DNA from 4 places in the Brevibacillus sp. SIMBA_040 genome. Region 3 is predicted to be linked to each of the others. Evidence: riboswitches for the same ligand, from Rfam matches in the RefSeq annotation. Region 3 holds a riboswitch; each other region holds the start of a gene.

The links. Region 3 has a riboswitch for cobalamin ahead of SB752_RS23640 (ABC transporter substrate-binding protein). Riboswitches for the same ligand answer to the same signal wherever they lie in the genome.
Region 1: linked by a shared signal. The riboswitch ahead of cobO (cob(I)yrinic acid a,c-diamide adenosyltransferase) and the one ahead of SB752_RS23640 (ABC transporter substrate-binding protein) in region 3 are both predicted to bind cobalamin.
Region 2: linked by a shared signal. The riboswitch ahead of SB752_RS11095 (ABC transporter substrate-binding protein) and the one ahead of SB752_RS23640 (ABC transporter substrate-binding protein) in region 3 are both predicted to bind cobalamin.
Region 4: linked by a shared signal. The riboswitch ahead of SB752_RS02600 (energy-coupling factor ABC transporter permease) and the one ahead of SB752_RS23640 (ABC transporter substrate-binding protein) in region 3 are both predicted to bind cobalamin.

Annotation. Positions count from the first base shown of each region.
Region 1 covers NZ_JAWRXI010000019.1:16,782-21,409, forward strand. The annotation lists gene cobS (adenosylcobinamide-GDP ribazoletransferase) at 1-246, opposite strand, end outside; gene cobU (bifunctional adenosylcobinamide kinase/adenosylcobinamide-phosphate guanylyltransferase) at 243-782, opposite strand; gene cobD (threonine-phosphate decarboxylase CobD) at 779-1,885, opposite strand; gene cobO (cob(I)yrinic acid a,c-diamide adenosyltransferase) at 1,885-2,433, opposite strand; cobalamin riboswitch at 2,558-2,776, opposite strand; gene SB752_RS25375 (M15 family metallopeptidase) at 2,992-3,702, shown strand; gene SB752_RS25380 (ABC transporter substrate-binding protein) at 3,764-4,628, shown strand, end outside.
Region 2 covers NZ_JAWRXI010000005.1:265,051-269,678, reverse strand. The annotation lists gene SB752_RS11105 (ABC transporter permease) at 1-34, opposite strand, end outside; gene nikB (nickel ABC transporter permease) at 31-972, opposite strand; gene SB752_RS11095 (ABC transporter substrate-binding protein) at 974-2,602, opposite strand; cobalamin riboswitch at 2,764-2,955, opposite strand; cobalamin riboswitch at 3,336-3,531, opposite strand; gene SB752_RS11090 (methylated-DNA--[protein]-cysteine S-methyltransferase) at 3,563-3,979, opposite strand; gene SB752_RS11085 (DNA-3-methyladenine glycosylase family protein) at 4,048-4,628, opposite strand, start outside.
Region 3 covers NZ_JAWRXI010000016.1:67,792-72,419, reverse strand. The annotation lists gene SB752_RS23650 (heme ABC transporter ATP-binding protein) at 1-616, opposite strand, end outside; gene SB752_RS23645 (FecCD family ABC transporter permease) at 613-1,650, opposite strand; gene SB752_RS23640 (ABC transporter substrate-binding protein) at 1,693-2,718, opposite strand; cobalamin riboswitch at 2,988-3,195, opposite strand; gene SB752_RS23635 (M24 family metallopeptidase) at 3,213-4,313, opposite strand; gene SB752_RS23630 (alpha/beta fold hydrolase) at 4,440-4,628, shown strand, end outside.
Region 4 covers NZ_JAWRXI010000001.1:518,033-522,660, forward strand. The annotation lists gene SB752_RS02585 (energy-coupling factor ABC transporter ATP-binding protein) at 1-694, opposite strand, end outside; gene cbiQ (cobalt ECF transporter T component CbiQ) at 691-1,494, opposite strand; gene SB752_RS02595 (energy-coupling factor ABC transporter substrate-binding protein) at 1,491-1,775, opposite strand; gene SB752_RS02600 (energy-coupling factor ABC transporter permease) at 1,772-2,536, opposite strand; cobalamin riboswitch at 2,689-2,886, opposite strand; gene SB752_RS02605 (quinone-dependent dihydroorotate dehydrogenase) at 3,019-4,110, opposite strand; gene SB752_RS02610 (endospore germination permease) at 4,259-4,628, shown strand, end outside.

The sequences.
Region 1 (4,628 bases), on a different contig from region 3:
ATCCATCCAGCCGTCCAGGTGAAGGCCACCTGTTACATAAATCCAGACACCCAGTGTCAAAATGGCAGCGAGCCACGGACTAAACAAGTGCACACCTGCCTGGTGCACACCCCATAGCAAAAGTCCGATTACTACGCCGACAGCCGGGTACCAGTTGACGCTCTTTTTCCAGGCAGCTTCAGAGGGTCGCAGCCATGGAACCGGAATCCGGGTAAAAAAGGAGATGGCGTGAAAAAAAGCATTCATCCCTTGATCCTCCACGGTATTCCAGACAAGACGGCATAGACGACATCCGCTTGACGAGCACTCATCTGGTTGACATCCCCGAGCACATCGGCGAACCATCTTCCCAGCCGATTCATGGCGACACCGCCAAGCCCTACCTCGCTAGTGACAGCAATCACCGTTTGGCTGGATGCCTGAACCTGCCTGAGCCAAGCTTCCGCCTCCTGCAAGAGAGCCGCTGTGTGCTGCTCGCTGCGCCATTTTGCTTCCTCAATATTCATTAACAGATTGCTGACCCACGTGGAGAGGCAGTCAATCAATACGACATCATAATCAGCACTTGCGTCTGCATATTCAGATAGGCGCTCGCCTACCTCCATACAGCCCCAGTCGCTTGGACGGCGCTTTTTGTGCAGCTCGATTCTGGCACGCATTTCGTCATCCCAAGCCTGACCTGTTGCTACATACAGAACACGCTTGCCCGAAGCCTGCGCCAGCTCCTCTGCAAAACGGCTTTTTCCCGAACGGACACCGCCTGTTACTACAATCAGACTCAAGCGTGTCCACTTCCTTCCGCCGCGACCTCGCACAGAGCAGCAATCAGTCTTTCGTTTTCTTCTCGGCTGCGGACTGCGATACGCACATCATGCTCAGTCAACCCCGGATACATGGCACAGCTGCGAATCAGGATTCTTCTTTTGCCGAGCCGCGCTTGCAATTGCTCTGCAGGCAAATGCTTCGGTGAACGAAGCAAAAGAAAGTTCGCTTCACCAGGCCATACCTTCCACCCTAGCTCATGCGTAATTGCTTCTGACAGATACGCTCTCTCTTTGGCAACCAGCTGGCGTGTTTTTTCCTCGTACTCATGCTCCTTTAAGCATAGCTCACCTGCAAGCAAAGCCAACGAATTGACGCTCCAGCTCACCTGCTTCTCACGCATCTGCTCGATCACGTCTGGATGGGCGATGGCATAGCCGAGGCGCAGGCCTGGAATCGCGTACATTTTCGTCATCGAGCGCATCAGGATGACCCTCGGATACTGCTCCAACTGTGTCGCTAGCGTAAATTGCCGCTCCGTTGCGACAAAATCGAGAAACGCCTCATCTACAATCAGCCAAGTGTTTGTCTCAGTGGACCACTGCGCGATTTGCACAAGCTCCTCCGGCTCATACAAAATCCCCGTCGGATTGTTCGGCGACCCGATAAACACCAGATCCGCCTTCTCAAGCAGACGATGCAGCTCTTCGTGGTCCGGCTTGTAGCCATTTTCCTCTTTTCCATAGCAACCGATCACACGCGCGCCAAACTGCTTGGAAAGTTGCTCATATTCCGAAAAGCAAGGATACACAACACCGACAGTTTGCGGCTTGAGTCCCAATATTGCCAAAGCCATCGCCTCTGCTGCTCCATTCGCGGGCAAAAGCCACTCCTCACCCAGTCCAAGATGCAAAGCAAGGGCCCCGCGAAAGGAACGATGTCCCGGATCTGGATAACGGACGATCGCAGACAGCGAAGCCAACAGCGTCTCCGTCACGCTAACTGGCATTCCCAGCGGATTAATATTGGCACTGTAATCGAGGAAATCTCCTGGGGCTACACCAAAGCGCTGGGCTGCCGACAGTAAATCGCCGCCGTGTCCGTAGGTTTCGAGAATACCCATTAAAATTCAACCCCCAGCACAGCTGGAATCCCCTCATCGTAGTAATGCTTGACCGGCTTCATTTCGGTAACCAAATCGGCCATGTCCATGATCTCTTGTTTGGCACTGCGTCCTGTGATTACGAGGTGAATGTGACTCGGACGACCCTGGATCGTCTCCAGTACGTCTGATAGTGGCAGCACATCATCGATTGGAAAACGATCAATCGCCAGCGCATTGTTCAACTCATCCAAAATGACTACGTCGTACTCGCCGCCCATCAGCTTTTCACGCGCAAAGCTCCACGCTTCCTGCAAAGCTGCCCGATGCTCTTCCGGAGTCTTTGTCCAAGTAAAGCCAACTCCCTTTTGCACGATCTCGATCCCGAGCCGATCAAAAATGATCTTTTCTCCATACGTCCGTTCTGGTGATTTAATGAACTGAATCATCAATACTTTTTTTCCACGGCCGGTCGCTCGTACAGCCAGCCCGATAGCTGCTGTCGTTTTCCCCTTGCCGTCACCTGTATAAACCAAAAGCAAGCCCCGCTTTTTGTCTTGCTGACTCATCAAAGCCACCCCCTCATCGAAATAAAAAAACGCCTTGTTCTCCTCTTATCGTGTAAGGAAAACAAAGCGTGTGGATAGCATACTTCACCGATCCTCACCTCTTCCTTTAACCCGAAGGAATGCAGTGCAAAAACAAGAACAGGCAGGTCTCCTGGCTTGAGGATCATCGCTATTCTTCTCCTTCCCGCTCCCTTGTGGGCAGTGGATGGCGCCGTTGCCATGAAGAATAGCTACTCTCTTACAGTGGCGGGACCGCGTTGGTTTTTCACCAATCTTCCCTTTTAACCCTGCTACCGGGAAAAGCTTTTTCGCAGTAACAAGGACCTGTTTGTATCGTATTCAATTCATTTTTCATTCTATGACAAGCACTTGTTTTAATAATAGCAAATGCTGGTCGGGATTCAAGCAAAAGCTGAGAAACAAACAAAACTGGAGTGTAAAGACACGCCTCTCTATCCGAAAATCATCATATTGCAGAAAATTAAATAAAATTACAATTTACTAAAAACTATTTTTCGGCTACCATATTGCCAAAGCCATCCAAAGGAGGTGAATTTTTTGATATCTCCCCCAATCCCGAAACTAACTGATCATGTCCTACCCAGCACACTTCCGGTAAAAGAATGCGGCGAGGCAATGGTCCCGCTCTCTACCCTATCAGCAAGAATCTCCGTTTATCCAGCTTACTATCGCCTGGGGTATGCGGGGACAACACCAGAAGCGTACTTGCGAAAGGAAGCTGCCCGAAGACTCGCTTCCGCTGCCGAACAGCTGCCCAGCGGCTATGAGTTGGTCATACTGGACGGGTGGCGTTCCTTTGAGGTACAGGCATCCCTATATGAAGGATTTCGTCAATCACTGCTCTTGAAGGGCTGGCAAGAGGGCGCTGCACTCGCCGAAGAGCTGCGCAAGTTTGTCGCCCTGCCCACAACTGACATTACCAAGCCGTCTCCTCATCTCTCGGGAGGAGCTGTAGATCTGACTATTGCCGGACCAGATGGCTGGCTGGATATGGGTACGGACTTCGACGATTTCACAGAAGCTGCTGCGACCAGGCATTACGAAGAGCTTTCGCAGCCGACCGAAAATGAAATCGTGATCCGCGACAATCGTCGTCTGCTTTACCATCTCATGACTAGCGCAGGCTTTGTCAACTATGCAAAAGAATGGTGGCATTTTGAATACGGCACCCGCAGCTGGGGACAGCAAACGCACCAAAGACCAATTTATGGCGGCATCTTGTCCATGGAAAAAATAATGGTTGAATAAATAGAATTTTTACAATATATTAAAAAATAATTAAATATAATATATTTGGGGGTCGAATTCATTGAAGCGTAGCTGGTCTTATTTATTCACTACCCTTCTGCTAATCCTCACCATGGTGACGGCAGCTTGTAGCAGTACGCCAGCAAGTCAATCCCAAGGCGAAACAAAGCCGGCGGAGAACAAACCGGCAGAGCCCGCACAGGCAAAATCGACAACTCCTGCTGACACCCTGTTCGTAGGGATGACTGCCGACCAAGGCACACTGGATCCCGCCGTCACCTTTGACAACAGTGCCTGGAAAATCACCTACCCTACCTACCAGCGTCTCGTAGAGTACGATGGCGGCACCACAGAAGTAAAGCCTGGCTTGGCAAAAGAATGGAAGGTAAGCGAGGACGGCCTCAGCTGGACGTTCACCCTTACCGAAGGAAACACCTTTGCTGACGGAACACCTGTAACGGCTGAAGCAGTCAAATTCACCTTTGATCGTACACTCAAAATCAAAAAAGGCCCGGCTGATGTCTACAACGTGATTAAAGAAGTGAAGGTAGACTCGCCAACAAGCGTTACATTCGTTCTCTCACAGAACTTCCCACCGTTTCTCTCCACACTGGCTGCCAACTATGGCGGTATCGTCAATCCAAAAGTGATGGAAAAAGAGCAAAACGGTGACCTAGGCCAAAACTTTCTCGCGAACAACACCATGGGCAGCGGCCCTTACCAACTCTCTGAATGGAGAAAAGGCGAGTACATCAAGCTTTCTCCAAACCCTAACTCCTCAGTCAAACCCGCACTTCAAAATATTTTCTTTAAAATCATCCCAGACTCAACAGCACAGCGCCTGCAGCTAGAGCAAGGCGAGCTCGACATCGCCGAAGGTATACCCAACGAACAGCTAAAAGCGATCAAGGATCAGCCAAACCTGG
Region 2 (4,628 bases), on a different contig from region 3:
CCAGAGAGTGAAGGAAGAATCGAAGTCGGATCATTTCAGCTTCACTCCCAGCTTTACTTGCGGATTGATCCAGGCATAGGATAGATCGACAAGCAGATTAAACACCACATAAACCAGACCTGTAAAAACAACGTAGCCCGAAATGACAGGGTAATCTCTGCGGAAGATGCCATCCATGGCAAACATGCCGATACCCGGCAATGCAAAAATCACTTCCACAATAACCGAGCCTCCTAATATCGAACCAAAATAGGTCCCAATAACGGTGATGAGAGGGATCAGTGAGTTGCGCAAGGCGTGAAATGAGAGGATGCTTGGCTCCCGTAATCCTTTTGCCCGTGCAGTCAAAATGTAGTTCTGATTCAGTGCCTCCATCAGCGCCGCTCGTGTCAAACGCATCAAAATGGCGCATGTGCCGCAAGCTAGGACCAGGGCAGGCATGACGAGATGCTGCCAAGTCCCGTACCCGCTTGTTGGAAGCCACCCCAGTTGTTCTGAAAACACGGTAATGAGTGAGATCGCCAGCCAAAAACCAGGGATCGAAACGAGTAAAAGTGAAAGGAACCGCCCTGCTTGATCCAGCCACGAGTTTTTTTTCAGTGCCATGAGCATCCCAAGCGGAACTCCCAAGCCTACAGCAAACAGAACCGCCAAAAGGGAGATCCAGAGCGTGACAGGCAAGCGACGCATGATCTCACCGCTCACCGACTCCTTTGTCATATAGGACACGCCCAAGTCGCCTTGAACGGCTTTAACGAGCCACGTCCCATATTGAACAGGAAGCGATTCATTCAATCCCAACTCTTCACGCTTTTTCTCGATTTCTTGCTCAGTCGGTTCGCTGATTCCACTCATGCTAAGTGCTTCCACTGCAGGATCTCCCGGCGAAATGACGCTAAGAAGAAAGGCAAGCAAGGATATCCCGATCAAGATAGGAATAGTCGCAGCCAATCGGCGAACCACATACAGCATATTACTTCGCCCACTCTAGCTGCGGGAGTGTCGTTCCGTAGATGGTCGCTTGATAGCCTTTAATTTTTTTGTTGTAGGCGATCAGACTCGCATCGTTAAACAGTGGAATCGTAGGCAGCTCTTCAACGGAAATCGCTTGAAGCTCATCATAAAGCTTTCTTCGCTCATCCATCGCAAGCGTGTTCTTTGCTTGTCCCAAGAGAGCATCTACCCGCTCACTTTTGTAGCCGAGACTGTAGCTCTTGTTGCTCGAACCATCGCTGGCGATATAGTTGGTAAAGATCGTATACGGATCGGCGTTTGGCAAGCCTTGGGTAGCCAGTGCAAGGTGGTACTCACCCTTTGCCTGTGCGTCTTTGAATGCCGCCCCATCCAAAATTCGAATTTCCACTTCGAGATTCAGCTCGGACAGGACCGCCTGGAGCCATTCTGCCTGTGCTTTGTATGGGTAGCGATTCAGCCCGTAGGTTGGCACAATCAAATCAATTTTCTCGCGCTTGCCGCCGAGTGCTTCTGCTGCCAGCTTTTTGGCTTCATCTACGTTATGCGCGATCGGAAAATCCTTGTAAAACGGCGAGGTCGCATTGAGAAGGTTTGCTGTAGCAGTCGGGTAGCCCAAATACAGCTCCTGTACCAATTGCTCTCGGTCGATCAGCATACTGACTGCTTTTCGCATGGCAGGATTGTTGAGTGGAGCTTTTTTGCCGTTCGGATGCAAGTAATGCGAGATTGTCGATTTGGCAGTAGAAATCTCGAAGCGATCATCCTTTAGCAGTTCCTTTGCGAGAGACGGCGGGATTGCTCCCAAATCCATCACACCCATGACCTCACCAGATTTCAATGCCGAAAGTCTTGTATCTGGATCAGGAATGACGCGCACGCGAATCTTTTTGCTCTTCGCTTTTTCGCCGTAATACCCATCGAATGCCTCTAGCAGCGCATACTGATCCTTTTCATGGGCAACCAGCTTGAAGGGGCCAGTGCCTTGAGGCAGACCGTTAAAATCCCCTTTTTCATCAAAATTTTTCGGGCTGTAGATGGGACTTGAGAAATTTACCATCGCATAGAGCAGTGTAGGCTGCGGATTTTCGAATTTGAGCGTGAACGAATGCTCGTCCACCTTGACGATTTCCTTTAAGCCCGGGTACGATTTTTTGCTATCCAGCGTGTAAAAGGGAGAGCTTTTCGGGCTGACCTGCTCATAGCGTTTAAAGTTAGCGATAACCGCATCCGCATTCAGCTTTTCTCCGTCATGAAAAAGAACGTTCTCTTGCAGGGTGAAAGTCCACTCTTTGCCGTCATCTGACATCTGCCAGCTTTTCGCAAGCTTTGGTGCCGGTTCTCCGTTCTCTCCAGCTGTCAATAGGGGTTCCCATACATATAGAATGGTGCTTGTATAGTACGCGTCCTGTGCCCCTGGAGCCAAATCGCGCGGGGCTGCAAGAACCACTTCTTCTGGATTGATTTCGATTGCATCTGATGCTGCTTCATTCGCTTTTTGTGATGCAGCTGGTTCTGACGTTGCCTGCTCAGGAGCTGCTCCGCATCCGATTAATGTGAAGACGAGGCAAAGTGATAACAGCCATAACCCAATCGTTTGTATCTTCTGTCGATTTTTTGTGTGCAGCATGCTTTTTCCTCTCTTTCCTGTTTACCATCATCAAAAACTCACGGTAGCAAATAAAAAAACATCCCTCCCTTTTTATGAATGCAAGGAAAAGATGCCCCTATGTTTTATATACAATCCAAACACGGCCGTCTTTAACACCTCCCCATTCTCCGTAGGTTAAATCAGTGTCGTCAAAACAGGCAGGTCTCCTGACTCCAGAATCACCATCAAGTAGCACCTTCCCAACCGAAGTGATCAGTGGCTTTTTGCACTTGATTCATCTGTTACAGTGGCGGGACCGTGTCGGTTTTTCACCGAGCTTCCCTATTAAGCTCCGTCATCTGACGTAGAGCACCTGTTTCCACCTTATTCAATTCAGCTGCTTTAGCAGACAATACTAGCATAATTTTCACATATTTGAAATGATTTTCCTGTGTTTACTCCGCAAATAAACTTTCTACCTCCTCCTTGCTACAACACGAGCATTGGAGCAAACCTGGGGCACTCTCATCCGAAATGACGATTTCTTCTACATAGCCACACCATTGACAAATGAACAGCTCGTTCATGATTACCCCCCGATCTGTTTGTACTTGTCCTCTCATTATTTCCTTGCCTTATCGTTTTAGCCCAACGCAAAAAGACACTTCTCACGATCGAATCGAACGTTAGAAATGCCAGAGAAAAGCAGAAAAGAAAACATCTGCTACTATGCAAGCCGGTTTCTAACACCTCCCTATCTACCGTAGGTCGATCAGTGTTGTCGAAACAGGCAGGTCTCCTGACTTAGGGATCATCATCAGTCGCTACCTTCCCAATCCATATCGGATCAGTGGCATTTGTGACTGACTCCCCTCTTACAGTGGCGGGACCGTGTCGGATTTTCACCGAGCTTCCCTATTATCCTTGGTTTTTATACCTCCCAAGGAACCTGTTCCCAGTTATGTAGTTTTCAACCTTGTCCAGTAGATTCATTTTATCTTACTTTCGGTGGTTTTGGGGAGCGGCATATGTTTTTTCGTGCTGCAAAAGCCATTCCTTTCTCCACAATCCACTCGCATAGCCAGTTAGGCTGCCATTTGCCCCGATGATCCGATGACAAGGAATGACGATGCTCAAGCGATTTTTTCCATTCGCATTGCCTACTGCTCGCACAGCTTTTTCATTGCCGACGGTGTGGGCAATCGCTGAATACGAGGTTGTCACTCCATACGGTATCGTCTCTAAAATATTCCAAATGCTTTTTTGAAAGCTTGTCCCAGTCATGTAGATCGGAAATGAAAATGCGCTTCGTGTCCCCTTGAAATATTCATCAAGTTGCTGGTAGCAGTCCCATAATACTTGCGGTAGCTCCTCCTTGTGCTCTGCAGGTAGGGGCTCTTCTCTTTCTGCAAACATGATCGAGCGAATGGCCTCTTTTGTCCCGATGATCTTCCAGCACCCCGATTGGCGATGGGTAGTCCAGCTTATAAAATGTCGTCATACAGTGACCTCCATAAATAAAACGTAGCGTATGCTTCCCAGCCCTTCCATTTCAGGGCCATCTGCCTGATTTGTGCCAGCGACGGTTTTTCCTGCCAGCCAAGCTGGATTTTCAGCGCGTTATGCAAGCCTACATCGGCAATTGGAAAAGCAGACGCTTGCTGCAAGCATTTCATCATGACGTAGTCGGCTGTCCACGCCCCCACACCTCGAATTGAAGTGAGGGCTGCATGCATCTGCCCTGGCTCTTGCATGGTAAGCAGCTTTTCTTTTCTCAGTTCGGCTGACGCCATTTTTTGAGCGACTCCAATCACGTACTCCGCTTTTCTAGTGGTAAATTGAAGTGCTCGCAAGTCATCTACTTGCAGGGAAGCTACAGTTTGAAACGTTGGGTAGAGCCAACTCGCTTCTCCTGCGTACATCACCTTCTCGCCAAACTGCTCGACGAAGCGTTTTTTCATCGTATAGGCAAAACTGAGCGTAATTTGCTGACCAATGATCGCCCACGTCAGTGCTTCGAACAAATCCGGGATGCCAACAATCCGCAAGCCGTAGTATCGTTCTA
Region 3 (4,628 bases):
ACAAACGATCACAGTACATCGCAGCGATATTGAGATCATGCAAAGCTGACAAGACTGTGATCCCAAGCGCCCTGACTAAATCCATTACCTGCAGCTGATAGCGAACATCCAAGTGATTAGTCGGTTCGTCCAGGACGAGAAATTTAGCCTGCTGCACGAGCGCGCGGGCAATCAATACACGCTGCTTTTCTCCCCCTGACAAGCTAAAAAAGCTGCGATTTGCATAGGCATCCATGCCAACCCGTACAAGCGCTTCCTCGCAAATGTCGTGGTCTGCTTCTGTGTCTTGCTGAAACAGCCGCTTGTGAGGTGCGCGCCCCATCAAGACAATTTCCATCACAGTAAAATCAAATTCGATCGAAGACTCCTGACGGACAACAGCCATGCGCTGGGCATTTTCCTTGGCGGACAGCTTATATACATCGTCTCCGTCCAGCGAAATCCACCCCGCATGAGGCTTCATCGTACGATAGATGCTTTTAAGCAGTGTGGATTTCCCGCTGCCATTTGGCCCGATCAGTCCAACGAACTCACCAGCTGCGACCTCAAGCCCCACGTTGGACAGGATCGTTTTCTTCTCCAGATTGACTGATAAGTTATCCGCAACCAGCTTCATCGTCCGCTACCTCCAAAGGAATATGAATTGCGCAGCATCAACCAGATAAAAAACGGTCCGCCACATAGAGCCGTAATGATCCCAATCGGCAGCTCTTCTGGAGCAAAGGCTAGCCGTGCAATGGAGTCAGCCCAAATCAGAAAGATTGCTCCAAATAGAGCACTTACAGGCAGGACACGGCGATGATCCGATCCGACGACTACTCGCACGATATGCGGCATCATCAACCCCACGAACCCGATGGCTCCACTAATCGCAACGATCACCCCAGTCAGCAAAGCTGTGATCATCAAAAGCTGCTTGCGGAATTGGACCGTATTGACACCGAGTGTTCCCGCAGACTCTTCCCCCATCAGCATCGCATTGAGCGAGCGATATTGCGCCATCAATACAAACAGGCAGATCAGCACGACTAACGTCGGAATTGTGAGGTATTCCCATTTTCCTCCCGCCAGGCTACCACTCATCCAGAACAGAACGGACCGAATACCGTGCTCATTCGGTGCGGAAAAGATGATCAGGCTGGTAACTGCTGACAGAATGGCCGAGATCGCGATCCCCGACATAAGCAAACGTACTGTCGAGTTTTGTCCACCGATCCGCGATAGGGAAAAGATCAACAGGATAGACAAAAGCGCACCTGCAAAGGCTCCAAGTGACAGGGCGAATTGCCCAAACATGCTGAAGGCTCCGAAGAGAATAACCAGTGTGGCGCCAACCGAAGCACCCGAAGAAACTCCCAGTATGTACGGGTCTGCTAGTGAGTTTCGTACAAGAGACTGAATAGCTACACCTACTACCGAAAGGCCTGCTCCTACAATTGCCCCTAGCAGTACTCTTGGAAAACGAATATCCCAGATGATCGTTTGCTCACCCTTTGACCAATCAATGGGAATCCACTGACCCACTCCCGGAACTTGCGACAAGGCAATTTTCCATACCGTCGCAGGCTTGATATCTACAGAGCCCAAGGTGACAGCGATCGTGATGGAAAGCACCAGCCCGACTAGCAGGCTGATGATAATGAGAGGCATTTTGATCCGATGCAGAGTCATTCCCTCCTCTAGTAGAACTCTTTATTTAAATTTGTCCGGGTAGAGCCCTTCTCCCAGGATTTTCAGTGCAATCGGTGCGCGAACTCCCTCTGATGCTGCGGACAGTGGCAAGACGATCAATCTTTTATTTTGAATGGCTGGAATATCTGCCAGCTCGCGCTTCGTCAGCAAAAGGTTCTTTTTCTGATCTACCGTTTTGTCCCCGTAGTCCACGACTACAATCACGTCAGGCTTGCGATTGACAACCTCTTCCCAACTAACTTCTGCCCAACCCTTTTGAATATCATCAAATACGTTTTTACCGCCTGCCATTTTAATCAGGGATGTCATGTAATTGTTCGCTGCTGTAAAGGGGTTATCTTCTCCGCTATCATATACAAAAACCTGCAACGGCTTGTCCACAGAACCGATTTTACTCACTGTTTGATCCATTTCCTGCTTCATTTTTCCAATCAATTCATTGGCTTTATCCTCAACACGGAAAATCTTACCGATGTTTTGAATATCTGCAAAGACATCTTCTACGGTTGGGCCTGGCTTATTGGATGACTCTTGCAGGTACGATTTGATTCCAGCCTTGTCCAAATCCTCCATAGAGCCTACTCCTTTATCACCAAAACCACTCTTCCAGCCAGAGTAGACAAAATCAGGGTTTGCTGCCATCAGCACTTCTTTGTTTGGATATTTATCGGCCAACACTGGTACCTTGTCGTACGCTTCCTTGAGCTCAGGCAAAATCTGATCGTCCAAATATGCTGTTCCTACCATTTTATCTGCAAGACCCAGTGCAAGCATGATTTCCGTCACGTGTTGGTTTAAGGTAACCGCACGTTTTGGCGCTTCTGGATAGGTCATTTCAATGCCGTTTGTCGTGATAGTGACAGACTTATTGCCAGCAGGCTGCTCGGTCTTCGTTTCCGTTTTAGCAGCCTGCTCTGTTCCCGTTTTCGACTCAGTCGTGCTTGGTGCAGCAGAACCGCAAGCCGAAACAATGAGTACCAGCGCCATTACTGCTGCAATCCAAAATCCTTGTAAAACTTTTTTCATGTTTGCTTAACCCCTCTTTATGGATTTGAAATGATAATTAATTTTTGCGAATCGTAATCATTACGTTTTATTTACTTTTATCACTATACGCGTGCGTTAATGCTTTTGCAATTCTTTTCTTCAACCCCCTTTTCCGCACAAAAAAGCACCCCCCTTTTTTCTCAATCGGGAGGTGCTTGACAAACGTGGACACAGCTATAGATCTGGCTTTTTGTGCCTAGTTCTAGAATTATGCCTAAATTCCACATCTGCCCCATCCTCGTGGGTCGATTGTATCTGATTTCATGGCAGGTCTCCTGGCTTACGAATCGTCGCACACTAGCCTCCTTCCCATTCCAATAAGACGAAACAGTGGGTCTTGGCTAGGTACTCCTCGTTACAGTGGCGGGACCGCGCCGGTTTTTCACCGGTCTTCCCTATTAAGCTGAGGGGACGTATTAGATACGTCCAGTCAGCACCATGAAATGCTTATGAAGTTGTTTATTTCGTGCAATTTAACCGATTACAGTCAATTTTTTCGGGAAGCTCGACAATACTTCTACCCCTGTCTCGGTTACGACCACATCATCCTCGATACGGACGCCGCCTACGCCTGGCAAATAAATTCCTGGCTCGATAGTGAAAACCATCCCTGGGCGAAGTATCTCCTCATTTTGCTCATGCACAGAAGGATACTCGTGGACATCCATGCCGAGTCCATGTCCCAGACGGTGAATAAAGTACTCCCCATAGCCTTTTGCCGCGATGACATTGCGTGCGGTTTTGTCGATATGCGCAAAGGTTACGCCCGGGCGAACTTCGGCAATCGCTGCTTCATTGGCTGCCAATACCGTTTCGTAAATTTCGTGAAGCTGTTCGCTAATTTCACCAACTGCGAATGTACGGGTAATATCAGAGACGTACCCATCAGCTTCTACCCCGATATCAAACAGGAGCAGATCCCCTGCTTGAATCTCGCGCGTTCCAGGATTTCCATGTGGCAAAGCTGATTTTTCCCCAGCCAAAACCATTGTGGAGAAGGAAGGACCCTCTGCTCCTACACGCTTCATCTGGTATTCCAGGTCAGCGACAATCTCCATTTCGGTCATGCCGATCTTCACGGTTTTCAGCGTCTCTGTCAGTGCTTTTTCAACGAGCACAACAGCGTGCTTCATCCGCTCAACCTCGTCAGCGGATTTGATCAAGCGCATTTCGCGAAGCGGTGCTTCCACGTCTACAAAGCTAGTAGCAGAGACAACTTGTCCCATCGCTTCAAATCGCTCGACTGTCATATGACTTTTTTCGATACCGAGCTTAGACAAACCGCTTGGCAGTGTTTGTTTTAATACTTCGTACGGATTTTGCGTATCTGTATGTGTGTAGATGTTTTGGACGGATGAAGCCTCCGACGCTGCCTGACGATCAAGTGCTGGTACGATCAAGGCTGGTTCGCCCTGCACAGGAAGGACCAAGCCCAAAAAGCGCTCATGTGGATCTGTAAAAAAGCCTGTCAAATAATATACATGCTTGGGAGAGGTGATGAGCACCGCGTCCAGCTCTTGCTTCGTCAAAAAATCATGCAGCTTCGAAATGCGCTCTTGAAATACCTTTGTCACCTTACTTCACCCTGCTTTCGCCTAATATTCTATTGCGAGGATAACATTTCCTCATAAAAAAAAGAAGAGTTCTCGTAAAAATTTTGCCATGTATTGGAGAACATATGAAAGAGGTGAATATGATCTGTGGAACAAGTTGTGGTACAGCTAAAAAACGGTCAGCTTGCATGTACTCTCTCAGGCAAAGGCACTCCTGTTTTATGTATTCATGCCCCCTGCATCGGCTCTATGAATTTCAGCTATCAGGATGCTCTCTCTGATACTTACCAGCTCATCGTGCCAGACTTGCCCGGACATGGATCAAGCTCCTCATTT
Region 4 (4,628 bases), on a different contig from region 3:
CCCGTTCGACCAAAGCCTCCTGTGGCTCACCTGCGAATACCAGCTGCCCCTCGTCCATCACGCAAATCCATTCCGCCCATTCGAAAGCGATATCCATATCGTGAGTCGCCATCAGTACAGTCGTCCCGCTCTGATGGATATGATCAAGTTCGCGGAGCAAATTTTTCGTCTGGTAGCGGTCAAGATACGCTGTTGGTTCATCCAGGAGAAGCAGCTCAGGCTCCAGCACCATGACTCCTGCCAAAGCAAGACGTCGCTTTTGTCCGAGGCTCAGATGATGAATCGGCGCGTCAGCCAGCTCTCGCAATCCGAATACGTCTAAAATGCTCTCTATTTTTGCCCGAATGACTTCAGGAGGCAGCTTGCGATTACACAAGCCGTACGAAATATCCTCCGACACCGTACTCGCGATCAGCTGGTGCTCCGGGTCCTGGAAAACCAGCCCCACTCTTTGCGTCATTTCCTGCAGAGCAGAACGCTTGTAGACAAACGGTGTCCCTCTCCATGAGACCTGCCCTTTTTGTGGCTGAATAATGCCGTTTCCGTGGAGAAACAAGGTGGACTTGCCACAGCCATTGCGACCTAAGAGAACGCATTTTTTCCCCTCGGGTATTCCAAACGATACACCCTGCAGGACAGGTCCTCTGCCCCCCGGATACGAGTAGTGCAGGTCATGAAATTCCAATAGTGTCAAAACCACCAACCCCCTGTCCAGCCCTCGAGCAGAATCAGCATGATACAGCCTGCTATGGACTCCCTTTCATAGCGAGGCGACCGGACATGCGAGTGCAAGCTGAGTACATCAAAGCTGTCCGCAAATCCTCTGGCTGACATCCCCTTGTAAAGTGCCTCGTATTTACGCATGGCGCGAATAAACAGCTGCGCTGCCAGCATCCCTGCGTCTCGCAGCATCGCTTTGAAGCCTTGATGACCACCACGGGAACGCTGTGCAATCCAGAGCTGATACGACGTTTGCAGCAGAACAAAAATAAATCGGTACATGATCATTAAGAGATCAGTCAAAATCGACGGTACCCCGATCCTGCGCAGCACCTGCAATATTTCTGCAAAGGGCACAGTAAACAGGATGAATGCAAAACAGCTCAAGCTCGCCATGGTGCGCCAAAATAAAACATAGACCTTGCCAAGCGCTGCAGACGAAATATAAACCACATACGAACCGACCTTCCACGCTGTCAGCAGCTCTATTTTTTGCAGATCGGCTCCTGCTTTTACCCAATCAATGAGCAGAGCAGGGAGTCCCGCAACAAAAAAGGAGGTGGACAAGAGTAAAAAGAGCAAATAAGAACGCACAGGGATGCGGGCGTAACCGATCACCCACACCCCTACCCACACAAATACAAGCATTTGCACCAGCGCATGCCCTAAGAGAACGAGAAGCAGCAGCGCGCAACCAAACAAGAGCTTGTGCTCCGGCGGAAGCTGCCTCAGTCGATTTTGATAGGAAAGGGAATCAAGCTGCTGCCAATTCATTTTTTCGACTTATCCAGCCGTCCCTTATACAATCCCATCGCATAGCCGACGACGCCTGCACCTAGAGCTGCCTGAACAGCAAACAACAGACTTTCCGTTTCTCCTCCTGGCGGCTCCAGAAGAGGCTGGAACCATGGCTCATATGAAGGCGAAATTTCCTTGATTGCTTCTTCTGCTGCTCCGTCGGCTCCACCGAATTCCGAATCCTGAACCAATACCAGCGGCAGGACAGCCAGTACGACTACTCCTAAGAGTAACAGCCAGTTTAATCCCTTTTTCACAGCGTTTCCTCCCGTTTCAGCAAGCGTAATTGGGACAATTCTTTTGCGTTATAAGATTGCAGCCAGTTCCAGACAAGAACGGTCAGCAAGCCCTCACTAATCGCCAAAGGAATTTGGGTAAAGGCAAAAATGCTCGCAAATTTTGCGAAGGAAGCCAGCACTCCACCTGTTTCAGCTGGAAACGCCAATGCCAATTGGATCGAAGTGACGACATATGTAGCCAAATCAGCTAAGGCAGCTGCCGAGAATACAGCGAGACGTTGACTACCATTTGCACGCATGATCAAACGATAAATACCGTACGCTACCATCGGGCCCACAACTGCCATTGATACGGCGTTGGCTCCCAGGGTCGTCAAACCTCCGTGTGCCAATAAAAGCGCTTGAAACAACAGAACCAAGCTTCCCAAAACAGACATTGCCAGAGGACCAAACATAATTGCCCCAAGTCCGGTACCTGTAGGATGCGAGCTGCTACCTGTCACCGATGGAATTTTGAGAGCAGATAGAACAAAAGCAAAGGCGCCCGATACCCCCAGAAGCAATTTCATTTCAGGATGTTCTTTGACGATCCTGTTGATCGAGCGCAATCCAAGAATAAAGAATGGCAAGAAGACTACCCACCAGAACAGTGCCCAGGAGATTGGCAAATATCCTTCCATGATGTGCATCGCATGTCCTGTCTGAGGTTCATTCACTAGAAAATAGAAAACAAATCCGGCAATTAATAAGCATGTTGATACAATCCGCGACCGATTCATTCGACTTCCTCCTTTTCCCCTTTTCTTTCCTTTCTTACTTCTACCAAACAAAAAAATCCCATCTACACGAAGACGAGATTTGCGCGCACAAAACAATAGACCGACCATTCAGCCATATTGCCTCGTATTCACCGCTCCTTTCCGCGAAGGTATCCGGGTGTGGCTGCTAGGTAGGTCTCCTGGCTTCCAGATCGATGCGCTCTTTGTCCTTCCCCATATAGATATGAGTGGATTTCTGTCAAAGAGAACTCCCTGGTTACAGTGGCGGGACCGCTCGGGACTTTCACCCGATTCCCTGTTACCCTCTATGGTTCAACGCCCATAAAGGCACCTAATGCCAACAATATGAAATTTTCGGACAATGATGAATTGTCCTCTCTTATTATAACGAAAAGAGAAGTAAAGAAAAAGAGCACAAAATAAAGGATGCGAGCAGAATGTCAACCGAAGGGACAGGTTCTGCTCGCAGTTATGTGAAATATTTATGCTTTTGCGTCGACTCCAACCGCTTCACTGATATGGGTAAAACCATCGCGCTTCATCAGCTGCAGCAGCTTTTTATTAATTTGCTTTGGGATACCAGGGCCTTGATAAATCATCCCCGTGTAAACCTGAACCAGGCTGGCCCCTGCGCGAATTTTTTCATACGCGTCTTCACCGGTATAAATACCGCCTACACCAATGACAGGAACCTTGTCGCCAATTTCTTGATAGATTTCTTTTACCCAAGCGGTAGAACGTTCAGTTAGTGGTCTTCCACTCAATCCGCCCGCTTCGTCTGCATGACGATGATTTTTCACGGCTTCCCGAGAAAGAGTCGTATTGGTAGCAATAATTCCGGAGATCCCTTCCTCTACGGCAGCGTGTACGACATCACGCATTTGTTCGTCAGTCATGTCAGGAGCAACCTTTAACAAGATCGGCTTTTTCTTTACCCCGCGCACTTCCATCTCTGCTGCTTTTTCACGTACAGCACGAACAAGCAAGCGCATGCTCTCTGTCTCCTGCAAATCTCGAAGATTTGGCGTATTCGGTGAACTGATATTAATTACGAAATAATGGCCGTATGAGTACAGCATGTCCATACATTTACTGTAGTCGGTGGCAGCCTCTTCGTTTGGTGTCACTTTGTTTTTCCCGATGTTGATCCCAATCGGAATATCGGAATAGGCATAGTCTATCAAGCGCTGTGACGCCAGATAGGCACCCTGATTGTTAAAACCCATCCGGTTGATAACCGCTTGATGCTCAGGAAGTCGGAACACACGCGGTTTCGGGTTGCCTGGCTGTCCCTGTGGGGTAAGTGTACCTACCTCGACAAAACCAAACCCGAGGGCACCCAGTGCATGATAAACCTCCGCATTTTTATCAAATCCAGCTGCCAGACCTACCGGGTTGGGAAAGGTTAGTCCCCATAGCTTTGTCTCTAAACGCTCATCTCGCATCTGGAAAACCATTTTTAACAAGTTTTTTCCTGGAGCCGAATCCTCCACCAGCTTCAGGGCATGAATCGTCTTCTCATGAATTTCTTCCGCGTCCTGCTGAAACAGATACTTTCGTATAAGCTGATACATCTGGTTGCACTCCTCGCTCCATTTTTACCTCATAGTAGAATACCATACTTTGCTTACGCTAGGTAACCTCTATATAGTGATACATATTTCCAAGCAGGCAGGTAAATCATAACAGCACCACCATTATTAGAGATGACGAGGAACCGCTATGAAAGTGGACGGAAAAATCGGGATTGGCCAAGCAATCATGATGATCATGCTGACAGTAGGCATCACCAATCATGTAACCGTCATCCCTCTATTACTCAGCAAGGCGGGTCGCGACTCGTGGGTAAGCGTTCTGCTCACTGCCATTCCTTATATTTTTTGGGGCATCATTCTCGCTTTTATTAATCGCCGACTCAAGCAGCAGCCATTGTCCACATGGCTTACTCGTAGCTCCGGCAAATTCGTCAGCTACCTGATCCTGACTCCGATTATTCTCGCCTTATACTTGATGGCATTAGTCAGCCTGCTTGATACACAAACATGGACTACTGTAAATTATTTGCCGCGAACGCCAGAATGGGTGACTGCCC